DNA from 4 places in the Sphingomonas radiodurans genome. Region 2 is predicted to be linked to each of the others. Evidence: predicted binding sites of a transcription regulator. Region 2 holds the regulator's gene; each other region holds the start of a gene.
What was found. The regulator LexA, encoded in region 2, represses DNA repair genes until DNA is damaged. The targets are predictions, from matches to a motif close to GTTCCNCNCTTGTTCT.

Region 1: LLW23_RS14580 (DUF5131 family protein) is a predicted target of LexA. The motif match lies at 4,347-4,362, and genes of this name have one in related genera.
Region 3: uvrA (excinuclease ABC subunit UvrA) is a predicted target of LexA. The motif match lies at 4,212-4,227, and genes of this name have one in related genera.
Region 4: LLW23_RS07705 (ImuA family protein) is a predicted target of LexA. The motif match lies at 4,810-4,825, and genes of this name have one in related genera.

Annotation. Positions count from the first base shown of each region.
Region 1 is NZ_CP086594.1:3,102,841-3,110,232, forward strand. Features, by position in the region: gene LLW23_RS14560 (EF-hand domain-containing protein) at 1-261, shown strand, start outside; gene trmFO (methylenetetrahydrofolate--tRNA-(uracil(54)-C(5))-methyltransferase (FADH(2)-oxidizing) TrmFO) at 258-1,589, opposite strand; gene LLW23_RS14570 (hypothetical protein) at 1,833-2,270, shown strand; gene tcmP (three-Cys-motif partner protein TcmP) at 2,405-3,607, opposite strand; gene LLW23_RS14580 (DUF5131 family protein) at 3,604-4,335, opposite strand; gene mfd (transcription-repair coupling factor) at 4,538-7,392, opposite strand, start outside.
Region 2 is NZ_CP086594.1:3,304,082-3,311,473, reverse strand. Features, by position in the region: gene LLW23_RS15595 (M24 family metallopeptidase) at 40-1,395, opposite strand; gene LLW23_RS15590 (molybdopterin molybdotransferase MoeA) at 1,470-2,654, shown strand; gene lexA (transcriptional repressor LexA) at 2,713-3,375, shown strand; gene LLW23_RS15580 (NAD(P)H-dependent flavin oxidoreductase) at 3,457-4,518, opposite strand; gene LLW23_RS15575 (ComEC/Rec2 family competence protein) at 4,570-6,792, opposite strand; gene gltX (glutamate--tRNA ligase) at 6,831-7,392, shown strand, end outside.
Region 3 is NZ_CP086594.1:997,709-1,005,100, reverse strand. Features, by position in the region: gene LLW23_RS04935 (DUF6414 family protein) at 399-1,250, shown strand; gene uvrA (excinuclease ABC subunit UvrA) at 1,289-4,204, opposite strand; gene LLW23_RS04925 (hypothetical protein) at 4,348-4,746, shown strand; gene LLW23_RS04920 (response regulator) at 4,898-5,290, shown strand; gene LLW23_RS04915 (response regulator) at 5,287-5,703, shown strand; gene LLW23_RS04910 (DUF6894 family protein) at 5,957-6,214, shown strand; gene LLW23_RS04905 (PilZ domain-containing protein) at 6,245-6,934, shown strand; gene LLW23_RS04900 (hypothetical protein) at 7,028-7,392, shown strand, end outside.
Region 4 is NZ_CP086594.1:1,593,513-1,600,904, forward strand. Features, by position in the region: gene LLW23_RS07680 (AAC(3)-I family aminoglycoside N-acetyltransferase) at 1-424, opposite strand, end outside; gene LLW23_RS07685 (lmo0937 family membrane protein) at 611-754, shown strand; gene LLW23_RS07690 (dihydrolipoamide acetyltransferase family protein) at 795-2,114, opposite strand; gene LLW23_RS07695 (alpha-ketoacid dehydrogenase subunit beta) at 2,121-3,125, opposite strand; gene LLW23_RS07700 (3-methyl-2-oxobutanoate dehydrogenase (2-methylpropanoyl-transferring) subunit alpha) at 3,370-4,656, opposite strand; gene LLW23_RS07705 (ImuA family protein) at 4,849-5,601, shown strand; gene LLW23_RS07710 (DNA polymerase Y family protein) at 5,513-7,392, shown strand, end outside.

The DNA of each region.
Region 1 (7,392 bases), 200 kb from region 2:
CGGTACGACAAGGATCGCAACGGGAAAATCGCGCGGGAGGAATATCTCGCGTCTCGGCGCAAGGCGTTTGCGAAGCTCGATGCGAATGGCGACGGGCGGCTGTCGTTCGAGGAATGGGGGGCGAAGACGCTGGCAAAATTCGCCGGGGCGGACGGCGACAAATCGGGCGCGATGGATCGCACCGAATTCGCCACCACCGCGGTCAAACGCTCGGCCAGGCCCAAGTGCGTCTGTCCGGTGGTGGCGGACGGGGACAATTAGGCCGCCAGCCACTCCGCCAGCGCGGTGCGGGCGCGATCGGTGTACATCTTCTTGCGATCGGCCTTCTTGGTGCGGCCCTCGATCGGCGGGAAGAGCCCGAAGTTGACGTTCATCGGCTGATACGTCTCCGCCACCGCGGCGCCGGTGATGTGGTGGAGCAGCGCGCCGAGCGCGGTTTCGGCCGGGGGCGGAGGCATCGCCGTGCCGCTCAGTTCGGCGGCGGCGAAGCGACCGGCCAGCATCCCGATCGCGGCGCTTTCGACATAGCCCTCGCAGCCGGTGATCTGGCCGGCGAAGCGCACGTTCGGGCGCGATTTCAGCCGCAGTTCGGGATCGAGCAGCTCAGGCGAGCGCAGGAAGGTGTTCCGGTGGAGGCCGCCGAGGCGGGCGAATTCGGCGTTTTCCAGTCCGGGGATGGTGCGGAACAGGCGTACCTGCTCGGCGTGCTTGAGCTTGGTCTGGAAGCCGACGATGTTCCACAGCGTGCCCGCGGCATTGTCTTGCCGCAGCTGGACGCAGGCATAGGGCCAGCGGCCTTGCGGATGTTCGTCGGTCGCGGTGCCGGGCTGGTCGAGCCCGACGCCTTTCATCGGGCCGTAGCGCAAGGTCTCACGGCCGCGCTCGGCCATCACCTCGATCGGCATGCAGCCTTCGAAATAGGGCACGTTCTCCCATTCGCGCGGCACGCTCTTCTCGCCGGCGAGCAGGCCTTCGACGAAGGCGTCGTATTGCTCGCGGGTGAGCGGGCAGTTGATGTAATCGGTGCCGTCGCCCTTGTTGTAGCGCGACTGGAACCACGCGGTGCCCATGTCGATGCTGTCGCGATGGACGATAGGGGCGATCGCATCGAAGAAGGCGAGCGCGTCCTTGCCCGTCTCCGCGGCGATCGCTTCGGACAGCGCTGGCGCCGTCAGTGGCCCGGTGGCGATGATCGCCGGACCTTCCGGCAGCGTATCGACGCGCTCGCGAACGATCGTGATGTTCGGGTGCGCCGCCAGCGCCGCGGTGACGGCGGCGGAGAAACCGTCGCGATCGACCGCCAGCGCCGAGCCGGCGGGGACCTTGTGGATATCGCCCTGCGCCAGGATCAGCGAGCCGAGCGTGCGCATCTCCTGGTGGATCAGCCCGACCGCATTGCTCTCCGCATCGTCGGAGCGGAAGCTGTTCGAGCAGACGAGCTCGGCGAGGTGATCGGTGTGGTGCGCGGGGGTATTCTCCCCGCTGCCGCGCATTTCGGAAAGGCGAACGGTGTGGCCGGCCTCGGCGAGCTGCCAGGCCGCCTCGCTCCCGGCGAGCCCGCCGCCGATGACGTGGATGTCGTGGGTCATCGCAAGCCCGTAGCGGGGAGGGGGCGGAAAGGGAATTGCTGGCGGTTGGGGCGGGGGTGCGGCGATGCTGCGGTGCCGCGAATGTTGACAATGTTGAGGCTGTGGCGGGGTTTTCTCCAACGGGCCTCAACATTCGTGGTGGGGATGGGGGATGGCATGGGTGCGACTTTTACAGGTCGGGCGGGGTGTAGGACAGTTCGGCGATGCACCGACCTTTAAGGCCGGATGTGCAAAGCGTCGGCGGTGACATCGGGACTCATCCGCACGGCGCTTCTCTTCATCGGTGTACCGGTGACGCTCGCCTTGATGTTCGGCGCGAGCCTCTGGCCGCTGTTGGTCGCCTATGGAGCGTGGTTCGGACTGATGTTCTGGAGTGCGCGGCGCGGGGGGCGCAAGACAGGCGGCAAGCGGCTCGACCTGTCGGCCGTTGCGTTCATGCTGTTCCTCATCTTCGGGTTGCCGGTGGCGCTGGCATCGGTTGTGGCGACGAGCTGGGTGGCGATCCTGATCGCCTACGCGATTTGGTTCGGCCTGCTGGGGTTGTGGGTCGTCCAGGGGCTGCGGTCGCGCAGGGTGACGAGCGGTGAGGCGACGGGATGGCCGTTGATCGGGGCGATGTTCCTGACGATGGCGGTGGTGCCGGTGCTGACCTTGCTATTGCGGTTGACGGGGCTGGTGTAGGGTCGCTGGCATTCCGTTGCCGGCACGGTTGCCGCCGATGACGTGAATGTCGTTGGTCATCGCTGACTAGTGGCGGGGACGGGCGGGGGGGATTGCTGTTCAGATGGGCACGGCAAGCGGACAAACGCGGGCACTTAAGGCCTTGGCCAAGCGTTGCCCCTTGAGATCCTGTAGGAATCATCTGGAAGTTGTTTCCGGTTGCTGGTCCAAGCCGGCACAGACAAGACTCTTGCCTTTCGCAAGGCGTTGACCTCGCGTCCTAGTGCGGATCGGCTTACAACGTGTTCCGATAGGACGTTGGGCCAGACGTGCTCCCAGGCGATGCCAGTGTCACCCAAGGGGATCATCCGCAACATCATCTCGCGAGCAGCAACCCGCTCGCGAGCAAGCGCGGCATCGAGTCTCAAATCGCGCGAGGGTTCCGGTGGACCAAACAGAAAGCCCTGCCCCGTCGAGGTAATCGCCTGAATTTGCATTCGTCCAGCTACAGCGGCCTGTTCTTCCAACGCCTTGATTTGACAATCGCGGAACACCTCAATTCCGGGCGGTTTCCTTGTGCCATATACGAGGTAGTAGAAGGTCCTGCTCTTGCCCGGGTACTGAACTTCTACATCTGCAACGTAGCGAAATCCGCCCACGTTGCGCACGGCTTCTTTAAACCATCGCAAGAATGCGCGTTTTCGAGCTTCCGGAGTAGAAGCGGGATCAGCTTCCAACCGATTTAGCTCATCACGCCAGTTGACGCCGACAAACAGCCGATCGAACGTTGGCTGCAGTTGCGGCAGATTGGTGAAACGGTTCGCGAAGTCGAACATAAAATTAAAGACAACTTCGCTGCGTTCACGCGAAAGGAGAGGCTTTAATCGCGCCATATCTAACGCGAATCCTTTAGGATCGATCAGAGAGAAGCTGAATGCCCCTGCGGGGATCGTGCCGGCGATGTCTGCAACAACGTCTAGAAAATCGTCTTTGTACGGCGTCACCTGCACAGCAGGGAAATGAGAACCGATACCCTGCAGTTGCAGGAACGCCGATGCATTTCGCTCTACGAGATGCGCAGACATTTTCACGTTTCTGGACCTGCTCGCTGCTCCAGACCAGTAATCACTGGCCTCTGTCAGTGACTTAAGCGCGATGCCGAATGAAGTATCGCTATAGTTTTCGGCCCCGCTTTTCCAAGGACCAGAAAATCCGTCTACGTACACAATATGATCTGCGAAGCTGCCGATCTTATGAACCAAGCGCCCCAAATACTGGCGAAGGAAGAGGTGCTTGATGTAAGCCTGCTCGCGTCCGACATACTCCGGTGGAACCGGCGGAGCAAAAGTAGTCGTCATGCGGCGGCTAGGCTTGGCATTTCATTCCATTCTTTGCCGTCGAGTGACCGACCACCAGACTTTGGCCTGATACCTCCCCATTGCTTGAAGAAGAAAGCGACATTCTGCTCATCGCATTGACGCTGGATGTCTCGCACCCAGTCAGCAGACATTGGCCTAGCCTTCGGCCCACTTTCTCCGCCTACGATTACCCAATGAATGCCGGCCAAATTAATCGGACCAACAGCGCCAATAAGTGGCTCAATAGAAAGAAAGCGTACCCCAGCTGGCGCGGACCTCAGATGCTCGATCCGCGACTTCGCCTTGGCTTCCTCCACCGAGACGCCAAGCCAAATGTGTCCTGGTGCCGCCCGGCTCTTATAGCGGCGTTTTAGATACTCGCGCATCAAAGAGCTTCGCTTCGTCAATACCTGAAATACGTGCCAGTTAGCTCGCTCCATAGTGTCGAAAACAAGATCAACGAACGTGTGCGGAACCTCCTTGTGGAAGAGGTCGCTCATAGAATTGACAAAAATCATGCGCGACCGCCGCCACGCGAGCGGCTGATTTACTCTGCCCGGCCGTAACGTGAGGTCGAAGCCGCTTTCGAAGGGATGGCCTGGCACTCCGCGAAAGCGCTCAGCGAAGCGCAATGCGTAACAGTTGTCGCAACCAGCGGTGATCTGGGTACATCCAGTCACCGGGTTCCACGTCGCATCAGTCCATTCAATGGCGCTACCGTCCGCCATATTGCCCCCTCAGAACAGATGTGGAACATCGCACGGCGCAGATAAGAATGCAACGTTAGATGACGAGCGCCGCAATTGCGACGTGCCAGTAACTTCGGACGCGTGGTCAAGATAATTGTACCAAGAGAGCGCGTGTAGGGTTACCCTCCACCACTCGCCTGGGGCGAGCGGTTTCGCCTCCCCGAGCGAGCTCGGGGAGGATTTAGCCCGCCGCTTTCGCCAGCCCCTTCGACAGTTGCAGCGCGCCGTGCAGCCGGGCGGCTGGGTCGGCCCAGTTGCGCGTCAGCGCCAGCTTCGAATCCGGGCGCAGCTTCGCGATGCCGCCGAGCTTTTCGACGTACGCCAGCAGGCCGTCGATGTTGGGCGGCTTGTCGTCGTGGAAGCTCACCAGCGCGCCCTTTGGCCCCACGTCCATCTTCGAAACGCAGGCGACCTTGGCGTTCATCTTGATCTCGATGACCTTCACCAGATTGTCGGTCGCCTCGGGCAGGGCGCCGAAGCGGTCGATCATTTCGGCGGCGAAGGCGTCGAGGTCGGGCTTGCTGTCGAGATCGTTGAGGCGGCGGTAAAGGCCCATGCGAAGGTCGAGATCGGGGACGTATTCCTCGGGGATCAGGATCGGCGTGTCGACGGTGATCTGCGGCGAGAAATCGCGCGGGCGGCTGGCCATGCCGCCGGCGCGCGCGTCCATGATCGCTTCCTCGAGCATCGACTGGTATAGCTCGTAGCCGACTTCCTTGATGTGGCCGGACTGTTCGTCGCCCAGCAGATTGCCCGCGCCGCGGATGTCGAGATCGTGGCTGGCGAGCTGGAAGCCGGCGCCCAGGCTGTCGAGATCGCTGAGCACCTTGAGGCGCTTTTCGGCGGCGTCGGTCATCATCCGTTCGGGGGGCGTGACCATATAGGCATAAGCGCGCGTCTTCGAGCGGCCGACGCGACCGCGCAGCTGGTAAAGCTGCGCCAGGCCGAAGCGATCGGCGCGGTTGACGATCAGCGTGTTGGCCGAGGGGATGTCGATGCCGCTCTCGATGATCGAGGTGGAGATGAGCACTTCAAACTTCTTTTCCACGAAGGCCGACATGCGCTCCTCGACCTGCGCCGGCGCCATCTGGCCGTGCGCGATGACGTAGCGGATCTCGGGGACTTCCTTGCGCAGGAATTCCTCGATGTCGGGCAGATCGGCGATGCGCGGGGTGACGAGGAAGCTTTGCCCGCCGCGGTAATGCTCGCGCAGCAGCGCCTCGCGCAGGACGACGGGATCCCAGGGCATCACATAAGTGCGCACCGCGAGGCGATCGACCGGCGGAGTCTGGATGACGGAGAGTTCGCGCAGGCCGCTCATCGCCATCTGCAGCGTGCGCGGGATCGGCGTGGCGGTGAGCGTGAGGACGTGGACGTCGGCCTTGAGCGCCTTCAGCCGTTCCTTGTGGGTGACGCCGAAGCGCTGCTCCTCGTCGACGACGACGAGGCCGAGGCGCTTGAAATCGATGCCCTTGGCGAGGAGGGCGTGCGTGCCGATCACGACGTCGAGCTGGCCGGAGGCGAGGCCTTCCTTGACGCGCTTCGCTTCGGCGGCGGGGACGAGGCGCGAGAGGCGGCCGATCTCGATCGGGAAGCCTTCGAAGCGCGTGGTGAAATTGAGGTGATGCTGGCGCGCGAGGAGCGTGGTGGGGCAGACGATCGCGACCTGCATGCCGGCCATCGCCGCGACGAAGGCGGCGCGCAACGCGACCTCGGTCTTGCCGAAGCCGACGTCGCCGACGATGAGCCGGTCCATCGGCTTGCCGGCGGAGAGGTCGGCGAGCGTTTCCTCGATCGCGCGGTCCTGATCGTCGGTTTCCTGATAGGGGAAGCGATCGACGAAGCCGGGGTAGCCGCTGGAATCGGGCTCGGCGATCTCGCCGGGGCGCAGCGCGCGGGCGGCGGCGGTGGCCATCAGCTCGCCGGCGATCTCGCGGATCCGCTCCTTCATCTTCGACTTGCGGCGCTGCCAGCCCTCGCCGCCGAGCCGATCGAGGCTGGCGCCCTCTTCGCCGGCGCCATAGCGCGAGAGGACTTCGAGGTTCTCGACCGGCACGTAGAGCTTGTCGCCGCCGGCGTATTCGAGCTGGACGCAATCGTGCGGCGCCTTGGCGACCGGCACCTGCGTCAGCCCGACGTAGCGGCCGATGCCGTGATCGGTGTGGACGACGAGATCGCCGGGGGAGAGCGTGGCGAGCTCGGCGAGGAAGGCGTCGGCGGACTTGCGGCGCTTGGCGCGGCGGATGAGGCGGTCACCGAGCATGTCCTGCTCGGTGAGAACGGCGACGTTGGGGGCGGTGAAGCCGTGGTCGAGCGGCAGGACGATCAGCGCGACCTGCGTCTCGCCGACGCCGAGCGCCTCCTGCCATGTCTCGGCCAGCTTCGTGCCGGTGAGGCCGTGGTCCCGGAGCAGATGGCCGAGGCGATCGCGCGCGCCGATCGAATAGCTGGCGAGGACGGGGGTGCGGCCGTCGCGGCGGAGTTTGGCGAGGTGATCGACGACGGCTTCGTAGACGTTGCCGCCGGTGTTGCCCGCCATCCGCTCGGGGCCGAAATCGCGCGGGCCGTCGACGCCGAAGTCGATCACGGTCTTGGATTCGGGCTCGTGGAACGGGGTGGTGACGTGCGCGGCGGTGGTGACCAGCGCTTCGTCCCACTCCTTCGGCGCGAGGTACAAGGTCTTCGCGGGGAGCGCGCGGTAGCTGCCGGGTTGCGCGGCCTCGGCGCGTTTGCGGTTCTCGTAATAATCGGCGACCGATTCGAAGCGGGAATCGCCGGCGGCCTTCACGCCGTGATCGCGGACGATCAGCGCGTCGTCGCCGAGATGGTCGAAGAGCGTTGCTAGCTTCTCCTCGAACAGCGGCAGCCAATGTTCCATGCCGGCGAGGCGGCGGCCGTCGCTGATCGCCTGGTAGAGCGGATCGCCGGTCGCGGTGGCGCCGAAGGTCTCGCGATAGCGGCTGCGGAAGCGCTTGATGCTGTCGTCGTCGAGCAGCGCCTCGGAGGCGGGGAGGAGGGTGAAGCCGGGGAGCTTGC
Region 2 (7,392 bases):
AGACGGCGCAACCCGCGGGAAACGCCGGGACAGTGACGCTCAACGCGGCTTTCGTTTTGCCCCCGCAGCGCCGATCAAGTGAAAGCGGGTCTGCCGACCATCGAGATACCGAACGCGCGTGCCATCGAACCATGCATCTTCCTCAAGCCGGAACTGGACCTCCTGCCCGCCCCATTCGGGGACGGCGTGAGTCGCCGACAGCTCGATCGACCATGCCGTCATCGGACGCAGTTTATAGTCGCCGCGCGGCGATGGCTTCTGATCGTCCCAGAAACCGATCGCGGTGCCGGCGGCGTGGCCGTGATAGCCGATGGGGTGGGAGTAGATCGTTGGACGCAAGCCCTTGGCGAGCGCCGTCGCGCGGGCTGCGGCGAGCATCTCGTTTCCGGTGAGGCCGGTGCGGAATGCACCGGTCAGCGCATCCTGCACGCCGTTCGCGGCGGCGAGGCCATCACGCAAGCCCTTGGGCGCCTCGCGCTCGCCGGGGCGCAGTACATAGGCGAGATGCTGCGTATCGGTGTTCAGGCCCAGATATTTGATGCCGAAATCGACCCACAGCATGTCGCCCGGCCGGATCACCTCGTCACCCGACAGTTCCTTAGCGCCGCGGCGGAAGATCGCGACCGATGGCTGGAACCAGGTGTCGAGCTTCAGTGCGGCGATGCGCTCACGATACCACCAGACGAGATCGTCGGCGGTCGTGACGCCCGGGCTGACCGTGCGCGCGGAAAAGCCCTGCGCGATGATCGCATGCGCAGTGCGAACGATCTCGGGATAGCGCGCGATTTCCGCGGGTGTCCGCGTCTCTAGCCAGCCGATCGCGAGCGGGCCGGCGGGGACGAGCCGCCTGGCATCGTCGCCCAGCGCCGCGCTCAGTTCGTCATGCTGGCTCTTGGTCAGGCCGTCGGCGAATGCCGTCTCGGGCGACACGTTGACCGCGATGCGACGCGGGCGGCGTTCGGCGACGATCTGTCCGAGGCGCTTCCATTGATCGGGCTGCTCCTCGGGCTTCCACGCCGACGGGAACAGGTCTGCAAGGCCATAGCGGCTCACCGTCAGCCGCTCGACCGGCTTGCCATCACCGGGATCGTGGAAGACGAGGATCGTGCGTCGCCGCGCGTGAAAGCTCTCGGCATCGAGCATGGTGGCGAGCACCGGATCCTCGGCATTTTCCCGCGCGATCAGGATCCACATGTCGACCTTTGCGTCGCGCATCAGCCGCGGCACGACCATGTCGAGCCGCTCGCGCAGCCAGCCGTCGCGCACCTGCGCCTGTTCGCGCAGCGGCAGCACCGCCGGGGCGAGCGGCGACAGCGTCTCCGCCTGATCCGGTGCGGGCAGCGGCGCCGCCCCGATCAATCCCGCCGCTGCCACTATTGCCAACCACTGCATCATTGCCCCCGTTTGCTTTTTGCTTGTCGCATCAATCGCACTGTTGCTCGCGCCGTCAATCTGCCACTCGGCCCGGCATGAGCGAATTGCTTCCCGTCGCGCAGGCGCAGGCACGCCTGATCGCCGCCATCGCGCCAGTCGCCACCGAGACGCTGCCGATCACCCAAGCGGGCGGGCGCTGGGCCGCGGAGCCACTGGTCGCGCGGCGTACGCAGCCGATGCGCGACCTGTCGGCGATGGACGGCTATGCGCTGCGCTTCGCCGACCTGCCCGGCCCGTGGCGCGTGATCGGCGAGAGCGCGGCCGGCCGGCCGTTCGATGGCGGGATCGGCGCCGGCGAGGCGGTGCGGATCTTCACCGGCGCGGCGATACCCGACGGCGCGGATGTGGTGATGGTGCAGGAGGAGGCCGAACGCGACGGCGAGCGGCTGATCCTTGCTGGCGAGGGCCCGCTGCGGATCGGCGGCAACGTGCGCCGGCGCGGGCTCGATTTTACTGAGGGCGACGTGCTGGTCGCGGCGGGTGATCGGCTGACGGCGGCGCGGCTGGCAGTGGCGGCGACTGGGGGAGTTTCGCACGCGGCGGTGCATCGCCGGGTGCGCGTTGCGCTGGCTGCGACGGGCGACGAGCTGGTCGATCCGGGGGCTGACTTCGGCGCGGACTCGCTACCCGAATCGAACCGGCTGCTGCTGCGCACGCTGCTGGCCGACCTGCCGGTCGACATCATCGATCTCGGCATCCTGCCCGATCGGCTCGATGTGCTGACGCAGGCCTTTGCGACGGTCGACGCAGACCTGCTGGTCACGACCGGCGGCGCATCGGTGGGCGATCACGACCTCGTCCGGCCGGCGCTGCTCGGCGCAGGGGCGACGATCGACTTCTGGCGCGTCGCGCTTCGCCCCGGCAAGCCGCTGATGGCGGGGCGGCGCGGCGACATGCCGGTGCTCGGCCTGCCCGGTAATCCAGTGTCGGCGTTCGTGACCGCGCTGCTGTTCGTCAAACCAGTGATCGCGCGACTGGCCGGCGCGGCACAGCCCTTCCCGATCACCACGCATGCGATCCTGGGCGAGTCGCTGCCCGCGAACGGCCCACGCACCGACTATATGCGCGCCGAACTGCGCGACGGGCGCGCTTATGTGGCGGCGATCCAGGACAGTTCGATGCTTATGACGCTTGCGCGCGCGCAATGCTTGATCGTCCGCCCGCCGCACGACCCAGCGGCGGAACGCGGCGACTCGGCGGAAGTCCTCATGATCGCTTGACGTACGTTGGAACGTTCCATAAAGGTTCCTTGTCTGTTCGCGCGGAGATGATGACGCCATGCTCACCAGGAAACAGCACGAGCTGATCTGTTTCATCGAGGACCGGTTGATCGAGACCGGTGTCTCGCCCTCGTTCGAGGAGATGAAGGAGGCGCTTGACCTGAAGTCCAAGTCCGGCGTTCACCGGCTGATCTCGGCGCTCGAGGAGCGCGGCTTCCTGCGCCGCCTGCCCAATCGCGCCCGCGCGCTCGAAGTGATCAAGATCCCAGAGCGCGCCGAGCCACGGCGCGCGCCGACACCGGCACCTGCGCGCAAGGCAGTGCCCGCGCCGGCCAACGACGTGATCGAAGTACCGCTGCACGGGCGGATCGCCGCGGGTGTTCCGATCGAGGCTTTCGAGGGATCGACGATGCTCCCCGTGCCAGCGGCGCTGCTCGGCGCCGGCGACCATTTCGCGTTGGAAGTGGCGGGCGACTCGATGGTCGAGGCCGGCATTCTCGATGGCGACTATGCGCTGATCCGTCGTCAGGACGTGGCGCGCGATGGCGAGATCGTCGTGGCACTGATCGAGGACAATGAGGCGACGCTTAAGTACTTCCGCCGCGAGGGTGCGATGATCCGGCTCGACCCGGCGAACCGCGCGTACGATCCGCAGCGTTATGCGCCGGCGCAGGTGCGGGTGCAGGGCAAGCTTGCGGGGATCTTGCGGCGATATTCGTGATGCCGCGTCAGGGAATCTAGCTTTCCGCCTAGCAAGCGCCGCAAGGTCGCGGGCGGGTAAGTTTCATCGCCTGGAAGATTCTCAGGATTGTTGCTCTCGGCATGCTTCGAGCTCGGCTTTCAACGCTGCGATCAGCTCTGCAGCGGGCAGGCTGCGAGCGAATGGAGCGCCTTGGCCAGCCCAGTGTGCACCGAAGCCATTTTCGCCCGTCGCTTTTGCGGCAGCATGGAGAGCCTTTCCAGCATCGTAAGCGCGTGGATAGTCCGGCGGGATGTTTGAGCCGGTGTCCAGGGCGGTAAAGCGGTTCGGGATCGCGCGCGCTGGCCGCCCGGAAATCACCGACGTGAGGATCGTGGTGTCGGCGCTCAGGCCGCTAACCGCTGCGCGGTATGCCTCGTCCGCCGCCGACTCCGGACAGGCGATGAATGCGGTGCCGAGCTGCACCCCCGCCGCGCCGCGGTCGAGCGCCGCGGCGATGCCGGCGCCGTCCATGATCCCACCGGCAGCGATGATCGGCAGGTGCGTGGTCTTTGCGAGCGTTTCGGTTAGCGCCAGGGTGCTCATCGCTGCGTCGGGCGCTTGAGGCTCGAACATGCCGCGGTGACCGCCAGCTTCGATGCCTTGCGCCCCGATCGCATCGATTCCGGCGGCCTCGATCGCAATCGCCTCATCGACGCTGGTCGCCGTTGCAAGCATGAACACGCCGCGGGCGCGTAGCGCGTCCAGGGTGTCTGCCGGCGGAATGCCGAAGTGGAAACTTACCACGGGCGGCGCGGTGTCGACGAGCATCGCGAGCATGTCGGCGTCGTCAGCGAAGCTCGTGTAGATCGTCCGGAGCGCGGGTGGTGGCTCGACGCGAAATTCGGCGAACAGCGGGCGCAGCAGATCGAGCCAGTGCGCTTCGCGGACGGGATCGGCGTGTGCGGGGCGATGGACGAACACGTTAACGTTGAACGCGCGATCAGTGCGCGCGCGCACGTCCGCAATCATCGTGCGGGCGCTGGCTACATCGGTGGCGCCGATCGCGATCGAGCCAAGTGCGCCAGCCTCGCATACCGCCGCTGCCAAGGCGGGGGTCGATACGCCCGCCATCGGCGCCTGGATCAGGGGCAGGGTTAAGCCGAGGCGGTCCGTGAAGCGCATGGGCCTCCGTGTGTTGGTGGTTCGGTTTTCATATGTGCAAGGCCGCACCGGTTAGCGATCCGTTGGTGTCGTTATCTGCCGCCCAGTCGTGCTTCCGGCGACGTCGTCGGTGAACTTTCCTCTTCGTGACGGCGCCCCGACCCGCCGCCACGGCCCCGGCCGAGTGTCTGCCGCCGCGACCCACCGGTGTCGATCGCCTTCCGTTCGCACCGTCTTGACTCTCCCTGAGCTGAGGCCGAGCGTTACCCCGCCCGTCCTCGCGAGCGTCTCGCGATCGAGACGCAGCCAGCGTGGGGTGCAGCGCCTCGGCAGTCGCCGCTCGCTGACGACGATGTCGGCCGCGCGGCAGGCATCGATCAGCGCGCCCGCCGGCACCAGATAGGCGCTGCGGGTCGCGAGGATGCGCCAGCGCCGACCGCTGCTGTACAGATCGATGCGGCACAGGTCGCGGGTACAATCGGCGGCGCGCTGTTCCGACAGGAGCACCGGCTCGTCATCGGTGCCGCCGTTTTCCGCGAGCGTGTCACGCGCATAGTCACCCGCGCGGTCGCGTAGCAGCGCGACCTTGCCGTCGGGGAGGCGGACGGCGACGTGGCGGCCGTCGCCGGTCACCAATATGTCGGGCGGCGGCATGACCAGCGCCCATGCCGCTCCGGCGAGCATCGGGGCAAGCCCGAGCCGCCGCCAGCGCGTACGCCACAGCGCCAGCCACAGCCCGCCCGCGACCATCAGTGCGAAGGCACCATGCGGCATCGCCGGAAGCGCGGCGACCGCGCCGGGCGCATCGGCGGTGAGGTGCGCGATCCATAGCAGCAGCGCGAGCGACTGACCGGCGAGCCACCATGCCGGCGCGCCGAGCCCGACCGAGTCGAGCGCCAGCGCGAGTGCCTCGACCGGCATCACGACGAACGTCGTCAGCGGGATCGCGACGAGGTTTGCGACCGCACCATAGAGCCCGGCCTTGTGGAAGTGGAACACTGCGATCGGCATCAGCGCGAGTTCGACGGCCACGCCGGTAAGCAGCAGCGAAGCGCCGCCGCGCAGCAGCCAACTGCCCCAGCCCTCCTCGCGCGGCGCGAACCACGCGCGGACCCGGGGGTGCTCGGCCAGCGCGATGATCGCTGTCACCGCCGCGAACGATAGTTGGAAGCTCGGCCCGGCGAGCGCCTCGGGCCAGAGCAGCAGCACTACCACCGCCCCGGTCGCGACCAATCTCAGCGTCAGCGCCTCACGGCCCAGCGCCATCGCCGCGAGCACCAGCAGCGCGGCGACGCAGCTGCGGATCGTCGGCACCTCGCTACCCGTCAGCAGCGTGTATCCGATCGCCACCGCCGCTGCGACGGCTGCCGCGATCAACGGCACGCGCCCGGTGAGCGCCAGCCGCATGTTGAGCGCGAGCAAGCGGGCGGCCACCAGCATCGTCAGGCCCACCACGGCGGTGATGTGCAGCCCACTCACCGACAGCAGGTGCGCGAGACCGGAGCGGCGCATCGCTTCCTGATCCTCCAGCGCGATGCCGCCCGTGTCACCCGTCGCGAGTGCTGCCGCGATGCCGCCGGCGCTGCCGTCGAGCCGCGCCTGGATGTGCCGCGACAGCCGTGCGCGCAGTGGCTCGCGCGCGGCACCGCCGGCCAGGATCGTCAAGCGACCGAGCGCGCGGCCAGTCGCGCCAATGCCGTCGAACCACGCGACCCGCGCGAAATCATAGGCGCCGGGCACCGCCGGCGGGGGCGGCGGCATCAGCCGAGCGCGCAACCTGATCGTTGCGCCCGGCGTGAGGCCTGCCGGCGCATCGGCCTGCACGACATTGACGCGGATGCGGGTTGGCGCTGGCGATGGGGTGCGGTCGATCCACTGCAGCCGGGTGAGGCGCAGCCGGACGATGTCACGCGCGGGCAATTGGTCGACGCGCTCGATCGCGCCCGATAGCTCGACGATCGCGGGTCGTGTCAGCACCGGCGCGGCGACCCGCTCGGCGCGGAACCAGACCAGCGCCAGCCCCGCCGCAAAGGCCAGCGCCGCAATCGCGATCGACGCCCCTGCCCGCCCGCCGCGCGCCGCTGCGAGAGCGAACAGAACCACCGCACCCGACGCGAGCAGCGCCGCGCGCCACAGCACCGGATCGGGCAGCAGGAACCACGTCGTGACCCCACAACCGAGCGCCACCGGCAGCCACAGCGGCAGCTGGTCGCGCTCCGCCTCGAACCAGGATTCGAGCCGGTCGCGCGCGGTTTGAAGCGCGGGAAGGTGCGTGCTAGGGGCGTGCGCGGCCATCGTCGCCATCTCGATTATCAGCCTGGGAGCTAGCGCGCTTGAGCGCAACCATCGAAAATACCACGTCGAAAGACGGCGCTCGCGACGCCGGCGTCGTGACGCGTTTTGCCCCGTCGCCGACCGGCTTCCTGCATCTGGGCGGCGCGCGCACCGCGCTGTTCAATCTGCTGTTCGCGCGCCATCACGGCGGGCGTTTCCTGCTGCGGATCGAGGATACCGATCGCGCGCGCTCGACGCAGCCGGCGATCGACGCGATCCTTTCGGGCATGCGCTGGCTTGGGCTCGATTGGGACGGTGACGAGGTCTATCAATCGACCCGCGCCGCGCGCCATGCCGAGGTGGCCGAGGCGATGATCGCTGCCGGGGCGGCCTATCGCTGCTACATGACGCCCGAGGAAATCGACGCGATGCGCGCCGAGGCTCAGGCGAAGAAACAGCCGTTGCGCATTCGCTCGCCCTGGCGCGATCGCACGCACAACGATCCTGCGACCCCGCACGTCGTCCGCCTCGCCGCCCCGACCGAAGGCGCGACGACGATCGAGGATCGCGTGCAGGGCAGCGTGACCGTGCAGAATGCCGAACTCGACGATCTCGTGCTGC
Region 3 (7,392 bases), 1.4 Mb from region 2:
CATAAATGATATCAGTAATTCAGTGCGTCGCGATACAGCGTGGAAGACAGTTCACAATGGACTATCAATACTATTTATAGTGATGTACGGTCTTCTTCTGTTTTCAACTATTTCCGTTCAGGAAAACCTGAACAAAGATGCGCTACTGAGATCTACAGGATTTTTATGCGTCGTATCTTTCCTATTGGGCTTGGTTGCGGTGATAGGTACCCCAGCGGGGCGTAGGGCGCTTCCATGACCTCATCTTGGCTATCAGAGATTGCAAATTGGCTGCCGACGTTCGCGAACATCTTGGCGATCTTCGGTGTGATTTCAGCCGCTTGGTCCGCGATGAGGACGCGGTCCAGGTACTATAAGGACTTTATCGAGAATAGGAGGCAGGATTGATAAGAAACTTTATGTACTTGGATTCGCAAAAACTAAGATCAATCTCATCTCAAATATTTAAAGGTGTGCCGGAGCAAGTTCTTCTTGTGAACGAAGAGCGCACCGAGACTTCGGATAGCCAGAAGGGCGAGTTCGCAAGCGGTCGACTAATAGCCGATATCTTTGCGAAAGAAAAATCATCGTCAGAGCTGAGATTTTTGGAGGATCATGCTTACTCGTTATTTGAAGAACATGTCCTCAATGAAAAACTAGCTAAAATATACGGCGGTAGCTTCGACGCAGAGGATGCAAGTAAAAGTTTTGTTCTTGTAACGGGAAGGCTTCGGATCAACGATTTTGCTTCAACTACAAAGCTTCTTGAGAACTTTAATGAGATTGGCGAGGCCTTTTGGCGTGTCACAAATATGCCAGGAGGAATATTAGGTCCGAACTTGAAAAATCTATCTGATAGTGAAGTAAAGAAGCGCGCTGGTGAAGCTGGCATGCAATTCGAAAAGAAATTCATGGACAACGCAACTAAGCTTCTCAGGTTTGGATATAATGGATTGATCGAAGCCAATATAAACTTTGAAGACAAAAGCTTTTCCGCTCCTTTAAAAAGAGAATTTTTAAGGGACAGCGAAGAAATGATACTTCATAAGTACTCTCGATATACTCAGCGTGAGTTTTCAATGCTCGGCGTGGTTACGCAAAGCGGATCTGAAAACAATGAGAGCGCAATACCCGACGTAAAAGACGCTGACGGAATAAAGGAAGCGATGCGTGCGCTAACTCTTCATTTGCGGACCTTGGAACAAGTATTTGCGGCTCCCTCTGCTAATGAAACGATGCTTGATCCGATTGCAATATACACAACTCTTTAAAGAGCTAATGACGTCTTTGGCGAGGTGTAAATCTACATCTACTCCGCCGCCACCGCCTCGCGCTTGCCCAGCAGCGGCGCGAGATACTTGCCGGTGAAGCTCCGCGGTTCCTGCGCCACCACTTCGGGCACGCCCTCGGCGACGATCTCGCCGCCCTTCACGCCGCCCTCCGGCCCCAGGTCGATCACCCAGTCGGCGGTCTTGATCACGTCGAGGTTGTGCTCGATCACCACCACGGTGTTGCCTTGCTCGACCAGCGCGTGGAGCACTTCGAGCAATTTGCGCACGTCCTCGAAATGCAGCCCGGTGGTCGGCTCGTCGAGGATGTAGAGCGTGCTGCCCGTCGCGCGGCGGGCGAGTTCCTTGGCGAGCTTCACGCGTTGTGCCTCGCCGCCCGACAGCGTCGTCGCTTGCTGGCCGACCTTGACGTAGCCGAGCCCGACCTCGACCAGCATCGCCATCTTGTCGCGGATCGGCGGCACGGCCTTGAAGAATTCCGCGGCGTCCTCGACCGTCATGTCGAGCACGTCGGCGATGCTGAGGCCCTTGAACTTCACCTCGAGCGTTTCTCGGTTGTAGCGCGCGCCGTGGCAGACGTCGCAGATGACGTAGACGTCGGGGAGGAAGTGCATCTCGATCTTGAGCAGGCCATCGCCCTGGCACGCCTCGCACCGGCCGCCCTTGACGTTGAACGAGAAGCGGCCGGGCTTGTAGCCGCGCGCGAGGCTTTCGGGGAGGCCGGCGAACCAATCGCGGATCTGCGTGAAGGCGCCGGTGTACGTCGCCGGGTTCGAGCGCGGGGTGCGGCCGATCGGCGACTGATCGATGTCGATCACCTTGTCGAGATGCTGGAGGCCGGTGATCTTGTCGTGCTTGCCGGCGAGGATGCGTGCGCCGTTGAGCTCGCGTGCGGCGGCGGCGTAGAGCGTGTCGATCGTGAAGCTCGACTTGCCCGAGCCCGAGACGCCGGTGATGCAGGTGAAGGTGCCGAGGGGCACGCTCGCGGTGACGCCCGTCAGGTTGTTGGCGGTGGCGTTGTGGACGGTGAGCTTCTTGCCCGAGCCCTTGCGGCGTTTGGCGGGGACGGGGACTTCGCGCGTGCCGTTGAGATAATCCGCGGTGACCGAGCCCTTGGCTTTCAGGATTTGCTTGAGCGTGCCGTGCGCGACGATCTGGCCGCCGTGAACGCCCGCGCCCGGCCCCATGTCGATGACGTAATCGGCGGTGCGGATGGCATCCTCGTCATGCTCGACGACGAGCACGGTGTTGCCGAGATCGCGCAGGCGGCGCAGCGTTTTCAGCAGCATGTCGTTGTCGCGTTGGTGGAGGCCGATCGACGGCTCGTCGAGGACGTAGAGGACGCCCGAGAGGCCGCTGCCGATCTGGCTGGCGAGGCGGATGCGCTGGCTCTCGCCGCCCGATAGCGTGCCGCTGGTGCGATCGAGATTGAGGTAATCCAGGCCGACGTTGTTGAGGAAGCCGAGGCGCTCGACGATTTCCTTGAGGATGCGCTCGGCGATGGCGCGCTGCTGATCGTTGAGGTGATCGGGCATCGCGGTGAAGAAGGCGAGCGCGTCGACCACCGACAGATGCGTCGCGTGGCTGATGTCCTGCATCGCGATCTTCACCGCGAGCGCCTCGGGCTTGAGGCGGGCACCGTGGCAGACTTCGCAGGGCTGCGAGCTTTGGTATTTGCCGAGTTCTTCCTTCATCCATGCGGATTCGGTCTGGAGCATGCGGCGGTTTAGGTTGCCGATGACGCCTTCGAACGGCTTTTTCACGTCGTACGACTTCTTGCCGTCGACGAAGGTGAGCGTGACGGGCTTGCCGCCGCTGCCGTGGAGGATGACCAGCTGCACCTCGCCGGGCAGATCGGCCCAGGGCGTGTCGAGGCTGAACCCGAACTCGCGCGCGAGGGAGCCGAGCACCTGCATGTAATAAGGCGAGGGCGGGTTGCTCTTGGCCCAGGGGACGACGGCGCCCTTCTTGATCGTGAGCGCGTGGTTGGGGACGACGAGGTCTTCGTCGAAGATCAGCTTTTCGCCGAGCCCGTCGCAGGCGGGGCAGGCGCCTTGGGGTGCGTTGAAGGAGAAGAGGCGCGGTTCGATCTCGGCGATGGTGAAGCCGCTGACGGGGCAGGCGAACTTCTCGGAAAAGACGATGCGGTTGGCGGGGATGCCGGCGTTCTTCATCGCGCCGCCCGACGCCGCCTCCTCCTCGCGGCCGGGGACGACGCCCTCGGCCAGATCGACATACGCCAGCCCGTCCGCGAGCTTCAGCGCCGTTTCGAAACTGTCGGCCAGCCGCGTGGCGATGTCGGGGTTCACCGCGAGGCGATCGACGACCACTTCGATGTCGTGCTTGTACTTCTTGTCGAGCGCGGGGGCCTCGTCGATCTCGTGCAGCTCGCCATCAATGCGGACGCGGGTGAAGCCGGCCTTCTGCCACTCCGCCAGCTCCTTGCGATATTCGCCCTTGCGGCCGCGCACGACGGGGGCGAGCAGGTACAGCCGCGTCCCCTCGGGCAGCGCCATGACGCGATCGACCATCTGCGACACCGTCTGCGCCGAGATCGGCAGGCCGGTCGCGGGGGAATAGGGCACGCCGACGCGCGCCCACAGCAGCCGCATGTAATCGTAGATCTCGGTGACGGTCGCGACGGTCGAGCGCGGGTTGCGGCTGGTGGTCTTCTGCTCGATCGAGATGGCGGGGCTGAGGCCCTCGATGTGATCGACATCGGGCTTCTGCATCAGCTCAAGGAACTGGCGCGCATAGGCCGATAGCGACTCGACGTAGCGCCGCTGGCCCTCGGCATAGATGGTGTCGAACGCGAGGCTGGACTTGCCCGAGCCCGACAGCCCGGTGATCACGGTGAGCGTATCCCGCGGGATATCGATGCTCACGTCCTTGAGATTGTGCTCGCGCGCGCCGCGGACGGAAATGTGAGTCAGCATGTCGGGAGTTCTACTTCCGTTCCGGTCGAAGGGCCAGCGTGGGATGTAGGAATTGGGGCGGGAGGATGCGAGTGGGACGGGCGCCGGCAGCGATCAACGACTTGGCAAGGCTCCGCCGCTAACGCCGGGCCGAGGGGGGCGCCATGTACAAGATCATCGTCGACCGCAGCCATGCGCTGGTGAAGATTGAAATGGAGGGGATGCTCAGCGTCGCCGAGGCGGATGCGCTGGTCGGGGATCTGATCCGCCAAATCACCGAGGCGCGGCTGGCAAGCTACGGCCTGATCATCGACGTATCGCGTTGCCCGGTGCAGGCGCAGGACATGATCGCGACGATGGGCGCGCATCTGGCCGGGATGAAGAACGCCCGCGCCCTGGCGGTCGTCACCGGCACGATGCTCGTGCGGCTGCAGGTGCGTCGGATCTTCGACCAGCCGTTCACGCGCTTTACCGCGACGTACGACGAGGCGCGGCGGTGGGTGCTGCTCGGGATCGAGCCGGGCGCTTCGGTGCCGGGGAAGGGCGCTGAGCCCGTGGCATGACTGCGTGCGGAACGGCCCGTCGCGTTTGCGGGCGAACTAACTTGCTTTAGTGCGGCGGCAGTGACATCGATTCAATAGCCGGCAATGGAAAGACTGCTTGGGGTATACCTTTCCGTTGTGACGTGCGTGTCATGAAGTGGAAGCCGAAGAGATGCCGGTCGTGGACACGGTAGTCGAGCGACCGCTGCGACTTCTCGTCGTGGAAGACGAGATGTTGATCCGCATGGTCGTGAGCGAAGTGTTGCGCGATGCTGGCTATGACGTGGTGGAAGCCGCCAATGGCGACGAAGCACTTGAGCTGCTGAGAGCGGGTGTTGCGATCGATCTGGTGCTGAGCGACGTTCGCATGCCGGGATCGACCGATGGACTGGCGTTGCTCGCGTTCGTCCGGAAGTATCATGCCGAGGTGCCGGTGATCATTTCATCGGGCCATCTGGAATCGCAGGTTGCGCTGGATGCGGGGGCGTCGCAGTTTCTCGGCAAGCCGTTCAGGGTGGAACAAGCGCTCGCGATGGTCGAATCCGAAATGAAGAAGATATCATGAGCGCACCAACCCCCGACCGCCGCATCGCGCCCTCGATCCTGATCGTCGATGGCGACGTGATCACGCGCCACGCGATCGCCGATTATCTGCGGCACTGCGGCTATGCCGTGGTGGAAGCCGCCAGCACGGACGAAGCGATGAAGGCGCTGCCCGAACCATCGCTGGGGATCGACGTGATCTTGTGCGATGTCGCCGCGGTCGGCGAACAATCGGCGCAGGAACTGTCGAGCTGGGTGCGGGCCAACCGGCCGGAACTTGAAGTGCGGCTTGCCAGCACGGTCGAGGCGGTTGCCGATACTGCGGCGGAACTGTGCGAAAGCGGGCCGAACCTTGCCAGGCCGTACGAGCCGCAAGCCGTGATCGATTATGTCAAGCAGCTGCGCGCGACGCGCGACCGGGCGACCGCTGCCTGATCTGGGGCGCTATCAGGACGGTCGCCGGAGCACGCCTTGCCGAAGTCGATGCAAATATAGCGGCTGACGTGCGCGGGTCACTCGTCATTATGGTTATTACAAGCGTAACAATTTTGTATTGCGGAATGTGACATTGGTTAATGCGAGGCTTTGTCCCGATCGCCTATTGCGATGATGTTGCCGGCTGTTCTTGAAGGTCATCCGACCGAGCACCAGCCGACACTTCCGTCCGATAGCGAGAACGCCCGTGCCGATGTATCACTTCCACGTGAATGGCGAACATGACGCCGACGGTTTCGACCTGCCGGACATCCGCGTTGCGAAATGCGAAGCGCTTGAGATGGCCGGGCGGATCATCTGCGAGGAGGATTCGGACGCGTTCTGGGGTGCCGGGGGGTGGACGATGAAGGTGACGGGATCGGACGGAACGCCGCTGTTCGAGCTGGTGCTGTTCGGATTCGAGTCGCCCGGCGCGAAGGCTCCCTCGGTGCAGATCTCCGCGCTGGCGTGACGGCTGCCATCGGAAAACAATTTACCGTTGATGCAGATCAAGCTAACATACGCTAATTGCGTATTGCGCGGTCGGCGGAACGGAGATGGTGCCCTGGGCTACGAATTCTTCAACTTCGAGCAAGCGCTCGAGGCCGCCGTCGAGATCGAGGATGATCACCCAGACCGGCGCAACGGCGCGCGGCTGCGGATGGTCTATCGTGTCGCGCGCGCGCATGCCCGCGGCGATCAGGGGTTCGCGCGGGTCGTGAACATCTCCGACCACGGCCTGATGCTGTCGACCGGGCTCGAGGTGTCGATCGGGGACGAGGTGACGGTGGACCTTTCCGAGGCCTGCTCGCTGACCGGTACGGTCGTGTGGCGCACGCTCGACCAGTGCGGGCTGAAGCTCACCACGCCGATCGACAGCGTGGCGCTGCTGTCGCGGCTGAAGGAAGAACAGCGCGCGCCGGGGGCGCGGCAGCTGCGTCTGGCGATCGACAAGAAGGTGGTGATCACGACCGAGCTGGGGATGCAGATCGTGCGGCTGCGCGATATCTCGCAGCGCGGCGCCAAGATCGTCCACGACGGCCGGCTGCGCGCCGGGATGACGATCAACGTGCGCGTGACGCCGCAGCTGGAATGCCACGGGCTGGTCCGCTGGTCGCTCGACGGGCAGGCCGGCGTGGAGTTCGAGAAGGTGCTGACGGTGAGCGATCTGGGATCGGCGAAGGCGCTGTAGGCGCGCGTTTACAGTTATTGCCTAGTACGGCGCAGCAAAACGCCGGCGTTTTCCGCCCGTTGCACTGCCACCGCCGATATCGCATGGTGCGGCATGGACTTCATGAAGTGGCTCAACTCGCTGGGCGAGCTGCTTTATGAAATCATGAGCTGGTTGGTTTTCTATCCGATCACGCTGTGGCGCACGGTGGTGCGGCCGCTCGACATGATGCGCTATTCGGATCAAGAGCTGGGCGATCAGGCCGACGAGCAATTCACCGACACGCTCAATCCGCCGACGTTCCTTGTCCTGTCATTACTACTGACGCAGGCGCTCGATCGGGTGCTGGGCGGCGGGGTGAATCCGATCATCCGGAAGAATACCGGGCTGGCAGGGTTCGTGACCGACGACACGACGCTTCTGGTGCTGCGGCTGGTGCTGTTCTCGCTGTTCCCGCTGATGATGGCGGTGCGGTTCCT
Region 4 (7,392 bases), 1.7 Mb from region 2:
GCATCACGTCCTCGCGCGTGCCGAGCTTCGTGTAGAGCGCGATCGCGGCATCGTCGCCATAATCGGCCTGGACGAAGATTACCTCTGCCCCCGCCGCACGCGCGAGTGGCTTCAACGCCTCGATGAGCGCCGTCGCGATGCCTTTGCGGCGGTAGTGCTCGGCGACCGCGAGATCGTAGATATAGACTTCCACGCGGGCCTGCTCGTGCTTGTCGAGCGCATGGGCGACAAGCCCGCCGACGACCGTTCCATCATGCTCCGCGACAAGCACGAAGACATGCGGCTTGGCCAACAACGTCGCGAGATAAGCATCGTCCGGCGGAGCGGCGACGAATGCCGGATCATGATCGAACGCGTCGTGGAACAACGCGTTGAGCGCACGCATTGCCGGCAGATCATGCGGGCCGAGACGACGGGTTATCATGCGTAAAGTCCGATGGTTCTTGCATGATCGTGCATAGTTAATCCCCAATGGTCACGAGCGTCGCTTGGCGACACACGACCATAGCATCGATCGCGCCAAATAGACTTTCGCGAATCATTGCTGTGCCGGGGGGAACGGCTGCTTCACGATTCCGTTCATTGGGTATCTGTGAAGGAGAATATTGCCATGTTGTGGACCATCGTCGTGATCCTCGTGGTCCTCTGGCTGCTTGGTTTTGGCCTGAACGTCGCCGGCGGGTTGATCCACATCCTGCTGGTGATCGCGCTGATCGTTGGGCTGGTGCAGCTGTTCACCGGGCGGCGGGTGTAGCGAAACCTTCTCCCCTCCCGCGAGCGGGAGGGGAATTGCGTCAGTCGGCGAACAGCAACACCGGCGTTTCGAGCAGCTTGCGCACCGCCTGGACATAGCTTGCCGCGTCCCAGCCATCGACGACTCGGTGGTCGCAGCTGATCGACAGATTCATTAGCTTCGCGCGGACGATATCGTCGCCCCGGAACACCGGCCGCTCGACGATCTTGTTCGGGCCGATGATCGCCACTTCGGGGCGGTTGATGACCGGCGTCGTCGCAATGCCACCCAGCGGGCCAAGCGAGGTGACGGTGATCGTGCCGTTGCCGAGCTCCTCGGGCTTGAGCTTCTGCGTGCGGGCCGCTTCCGCCAGTCGGCCGATTTCGGCTGCGAGCTGCCAGACGTTCTTGTCCTGCGCATCGCGGATCACGGGCACCGTCAGCCCAGCGTCGGTCTGTGCCGCGATCCCGAGATGGACGCGTCCCGAGCGCGTCACCACGCCCGCCTCATCGTCGTAACGCGCGTTAAGCATCGGGAAGTCGGGCAACGTGCGGCAGATCGCGACGATCAGGAACGGCAGCATCGTCAGCTTCGGCCGGACGCCGCGATTGGCGTTGAGATCGGCGCGCACATCCTCGAGCGCGGTCACGTCGATCTCGTCGACATAGGTGAAGTGCGGAATGTTGCGCTTCGACGCGGCCATGTTCTCGGCGATGCGGCGACGCATCCCGATGACCTTGACCGCCTCGTCCGGCCGCGCGCGGCTGGCGTGCGGGGCATGATAGCCCTGGCCGTCGGCGTAGCGGAGATATGCGTCGAGATCGGCGTGGCGGATACGGTCGCCTTCGGCGATTTTCACTTGGCTCAGGTCGACGCCGAGATCCTGCGCGCGGGCGCGGACCGCGGGGGAGGCGAGAACCTGACGATCCTCCCCGGCACGGGGAGGGGGACCAGCCGCAGGCTGGTGGAGGGGGGCTTCCACAGGCGCTTCGCCCAGCGGCGATCCCCCTCCACCACCGGCTTCGCCGGCGGTCCCCCTCCCCGTGCCGGGGAGGATCGTCTCTTCCACGCCTGGATTTTCGGCCTCGTAGGTCTCGGCCGCTTCCTCGCCGCCAAGCTTTTCCTCCACCTCGTCCAACGCATCGGTCTCGATCACCACCAGCATCCCGCCGATCGCGATCTGATCGCCGACCTCGCCGGCTACCTCGACCACAATGCCCGACACCGGCGATTCGATCTCGACCGTCGCCTTGTCGGTCATCATGTCGGCGATGTTCTGGTCTTCCTCGACCCGATCGCCCACGCGCACGTGCCAGCCGACGATCTCGGCCTCGGCAATGCCTTCGCCGATGTCCGGCAGCTTGAAGGTGAAACGCGCCATCGCCGATTAGTCCTTCAGAATCTTCTTGAGCGCCATGCCGATGCGCACGGGGCCGGGGAAATAGGCCCATTCCAGGCTGTGGGGATACGGTGTGTCGAAGCCCGTCACGCGCTCCACCGGCGCCTCGAGATGGTAGAAGCAGCGCTCCTGCACCAGCGCCGAAAGCTCCGCGCCGAAGCCGCCGGTGCGCGTCGCCTCGTGCACGATCAGGCACCGACCGGTCTTCTTCACGCTTTCCTCGATCGCCTCGATGTCGAGCGGCACGAGCGTGCGCAGATCGATGATCTCGGCGTCGATGCCGGTGTCCGCGACGACCTGCAGGCAGACGTGCACCATCGTGCCATAGGCGAGCATCGTCACCGCCTCGCCGCTGCGCACCACTGCGGCCTTGCCGAGCGGGATCTTGTAATAGCCCGTCGGTACCTCGCCGGCCGGGTGCTTCGACCAGTTCGCCGCGGGGGCATCCCAATTGCCGTTGAACGGTCCGTTGTAGATCCGCTTGGGCTCGAAGAAGATCGTCGGATCATTGTCCTCGATCGCGGCGATCAGCAGCCCCTTGGCGTCGTACGGCGTCGAGGGGATTACCGTCTTCAGCCCAGATACGTGCGTGAAGATGCCCTCGGGCGATTGCGAATGCGTCTGCCCGCCGAAGATACCGCCGCCGAACGGCGAGCGCACCGTGATCGGCGCGGTGAATTCGCCGTCCGAACGATAGCGCAGCCGCGCAGCCTCGCTGACGAGCTGGTCGAGCGCGGGGTAGATATAATCCGCGAACTGGATCTCGGGCACGGGGCGCAAGCCATAAGCGCCCATGCCGATCGACACGCCGATGATGCCGATCTCGGTGATCGGCGTGTCGAACACGCGCGTCTTGCCGTATTTCGCCTGCAGCCCCGCGGTAGCGCGGAACACACCGCCGAAATAGCCGACGTCCTCGCCCATCACGATCACGCCGGGATCGCGCGCCATCATCACGTCCATGGCGGAATTGATCGCCTGGATCATGTTCATGCGGGTCGTTTCGGAGTCTGTGTCGGTCATTGCGTCACTCATTACCCTCTCCCCCCAAATGACAGGATGGGGTGGGAGAGGGAGGGGCCCGCTGCCGAAGGCAGTGGGAGGGTGAGGGGAGCGACCGCGCCGCGGTCGCGCGGCGCGCGGCGCCGCTCACCCCTCATCCAACCTACGCTAGGCGACTGCGTCGCCAAGCTTCGGTATCCTTCTCCCACAAGGGGAGAAGGTTTGAAGCAACCACTCACTTCTTGCGATCCCATGGCCGGCCGCTTTCGGTCTCTTCCGCCAGCATCTGCGCGCGCTGCTCGCGCAAATGCCACGGCATTTCCTCGAACACGCCGTCGAACAGCGTATCGAGCGACTGGAGCAGGCCGTGGCCGAGGATGCCGTTCTTCTCGGCCTCCTTCTGCGCCGCCTTCACTTCGTCGGCGACATCCTTGTCCATTGCCGCCTGCCGCTCCTCGCTCCATTCGCCCAGCGTGATCAGGTGATCCTTCAGCCGCCGGATCGGATCGCCGAGCGGCCAGGCGGTCGGCTCCCCGGCGGAGCGATATTGCGTCGGATCATCGGAGGTCGAATGGCCCTCGGCGCGATAGGTGAAATGCTCGATCAGCGTTGGTCCGGCGTTGGTGCGCGCGCGCTCGGCGGCCCATAACGTCGCGGCGTACACGGCGAGCGCGTCATTGCCGTCAACCCGAAGGCCGGCAATGCCATAGCCCACCGCGCGTGCCGCAAAGGTCGTCGCTTCGGCGCCGGCGAAGCCCGAGAAGCTGGAGATCGCCCATTGATTGTTGACGACGTTAAAGATCACCGGCGCGCGATAGACGGTGGCGAAGGTCAACGCGGAATGGAAATCGCCCTCCGCGGTCGATCCCTCGCCGCACCACGTCGCGGCGATCCGCGTGTCGCCACGCGACGCAGAGGCCATCGCCCAGCCGACCGCCTGCGGATATTGCGTCGCCAGATTGCCCGAGATCGAGAAGAAACCGAAGCGCTTCTCCGAATACATGATCGGCAGCTGCTTGCCCTGCAGCTTGTCGCCCCGGTTCGAATAGATCTGGTTCATCATGTCGACCATCGGGCAGCCGCGCGCGATCAGCAGGCCCTGCTGGCGATACGACGGGAAACACATGTCGTCGGCATCGAGCGCATAGGCCTGCGGCACCGCGACCGCCTCCTCGCCCATCGACTTCATGTAGAAGCTGGTCTTGCCCTGCCGCTGCGCGCGGAACATGCGTTCGTCGAACGCGCGCACCGTCGCCATGTGGCGCAGCATGCGCCGCAGCGTGTCGGGCGAGAGCTTGGGATCCCATGGGCCGACCGCGCGGTTCTCGTCGTCGAGCACGCGGACCATCGTATAGACGAGATCGGTGAAGTTGCGCGCATCCTCGGCCGTGTCGGGCCGCCGCGCGGAACCGGCGGGCGGCACCTCGACGTCGCTAAAATCGACCGTGTCGCCGGGGCGATATTTGGGCTCGGGCACATGCAGCGCGAGCGGTGGCAAATTGCTGCGGGCGGCGTCCGCCATGGTCTCTCCGGTTTGCAACGTGTCGACAAAACGCACGAACACGCCCTCAAGCGCCTTGTTATTAAATTTCAAACGGGCGCGCTAGTGATGGTTTCACTTGAGACCAACTCCGCTCCGTCGCTGCGAGTCGCACGATTGACTCAGTCGAGATAAGGAACAAAATAGGAACATCCTTCTTGTCGAGTCGTGTCTGTGCCATCCCCTGCCATCATTGCCGAGCTGCGTGAAACGCTCCGCGCCATTGAGGGCGACGGGCATCAGCGGCGCGAGACGCTGCCGTTCGGGATCCCTGCGTTCGACGCCGGGCTGGCCGATGGCGGGCTGCGACTCGACGCGCTGCACGAGGTAGCGGCGGGCACGGCCGGGCTCGGCGACGATGCTGCTGCCACCTTGTTCATCGCCGGCATCGCGGCGCGCGCCTGGGGGCCGGTGCTGTGGGTGGTGCGACGACGCGACCTGTTTGCGCCAGGACTTTATCAAGCAGGATTGGCGCCTGAGCGCGTGCTCTATGCCGAGGCACGCGACGATGCCGAATTGCTCGCGCTGATGGAGGAAGGGCTGCGCCACCGCGGGCTGGGCGCGGTGATCGGCGAGGTGAAGCGCGCCGGCATGGCCTCCACTCGCCGGCTGCAGCTCGCCGCCGAGGGCGGGCGCACGATCGCGCTGCTGATGCGGCGTCACGCGCGCGAGGGGGTCGATCCGCTCGGCATGCCATCTGCCGCATTGACCCGCTGGCGCGTCGCCTCGGCGCCGTCGGCGCGGCTGCGCATGGGCGGTATCGGCCGCGCGCGCTGGAACGTCGGCCTGACACGCCAGCGCGGCGGCGAACCTTTTGAAATGTTGATGGAGGCTTGCGATGACACGGGTCGTCTCGCTCTACCTGCCGCACTGGGCGATCGATCGCGTGCGTCGGGCCGAGCGTCGCCGCGCACCGCCGCGGCTTGATACGCCGCTGGACCTCGCGCCGCTGACCGCCGCCGCGGCTGGCGAGCGCGCGTTGCAGTGCGATGCGCCGAGGAACACCGGCTGGCGCCCCGGCGCACGCTGGGCGCGCGGCGATGCGGCGGCACCGGACGAGAAGCCCTGGTCGCAATCGAGCCGCGCGGAGGTCGCGCACCGCATCGAAGCGATGCCGGCGCACCAACGGCCGCCGATGCGCGAGATGGGCCGGCGCAGCGAAGCGGCGGACCATCCGTTCCGCGCGATGCCGCCCGACGAAGGCGCGCGCGTCATGCCGACCACGCTGCCGTCGCGTCCCGATCCCGAGGATGCGCCGGGAAAGCGCTGGCGCGGGTTCGACGGGCTCGATCCCAATGCCGATGACCGTGCCGCCAAGGCACTGGCGCGGTGGAACGCCACGCCTTCCGTACGCTCGCGCGGCGAAGGGGCGCGGCCGGACAAGCACGCGCGGGCGGGGTCGAACGATGCCGGTGCGGCGGTGCCCAATGGAGGAGCGTTCTTCAATACCGGACGCAGCCTGTCGGGCACGGTCGCGCGAACGTGCGAGCCGGCCGCAAACGTCGTCCGCCTTCCCGCTCCCGTTCATGAGCGCGCTGCCAAACCAACCACCGTTCGTGTCGAGCAAAGTCGAGACACCGTCCGAGCGCAGCCGAAAACCCGCGTGCCAACTGCGTCGCGCACCAGGTCCCTCGACGATGCTCGGGACGAACGGCGGCAGGGTGCGCACCACCTCCCATCACCTGCCCCCCCGCCGCTCGTCACTGTCCACAAGATCGGCAGCCGGATCGAGATCGCCGCGGCGTGCCCCGCCGCGAGCGCGCTCGGTCTCGCGCCCGGGATGGCGCTGACGCAAGCGCGCGCTGCGGTGCCCGACGTCGACGTGCGCGACGCCGATCCCGCCGGCGACCGCGCCGATCTCGAGCGGCTGGCGATTGCGCTCGCGCGGCGCTGGTGCCCGGTGGTCGCCATTTCGGACGCTGATGGGCTGTTCCTCGACATCACCGGCACCGCACACCTCCATGGCGGCGAGGAGGCGCTGGTGCGGCGGTTGCTGCGGGTGCTCGCTCGGCTCGGCGTTGCGGCGCAGATTGCGATCGCCGACACCCCCGGCGCCGCCTGGGCGCTGGCACGGCAGCGCGAGACCGCGCTGGTCGTGCCGCCCGGCGGGCACCATGACGCGCTTGCCGCGCTGCCCGTCTCGGCGCTGCGGCTCGACGAGGCCGCGCTCGAACTGCTCGCTCGGCTCGGCGTCGATACGATCGGCGCGCTGCAGGCAATGCCGCGCGCGCCGCTCGTCCGCCGTTTCGGCCCCGCCATCGCGCGCCGGCTCGACCAGGTGACCGGCGCTGCGCCCGAGCCGCTCGATCCCGTCATTCCGGTGCAGCCGATCGCGGTGACGCGGCGCTTTGCGGAGCCGATCGCCACGGCAGAAGCGATCGAGCATTGGCTGGCGGGCCTCGTCGGCGAACTGACCGACGCGCTCGCCAAGGCGGGGAGCGGCGCCCGCGCGCTCGCCTTCGTCGCAGCGCGCGTCGATTCGACCGACCAGGTGATCCGCATCGGCCTCGCCCGCGCGAGCCGCGATCCGGCGCATCTGTTGCGGCTGATCGCGCGGCGCATCGAGGAGATCGATCCGGGCTATGGCATCGACGCGCTGGCGCTGCATCTCGTGCGCGCCGATCCGCTGGGCCCCGAAACGCTCGGCGCCGCGCTGGCGGCAGAGGAGACGACACCCGATCTTGCGCCGCTGGTCGATACGCTCGCCAACCGCATCGG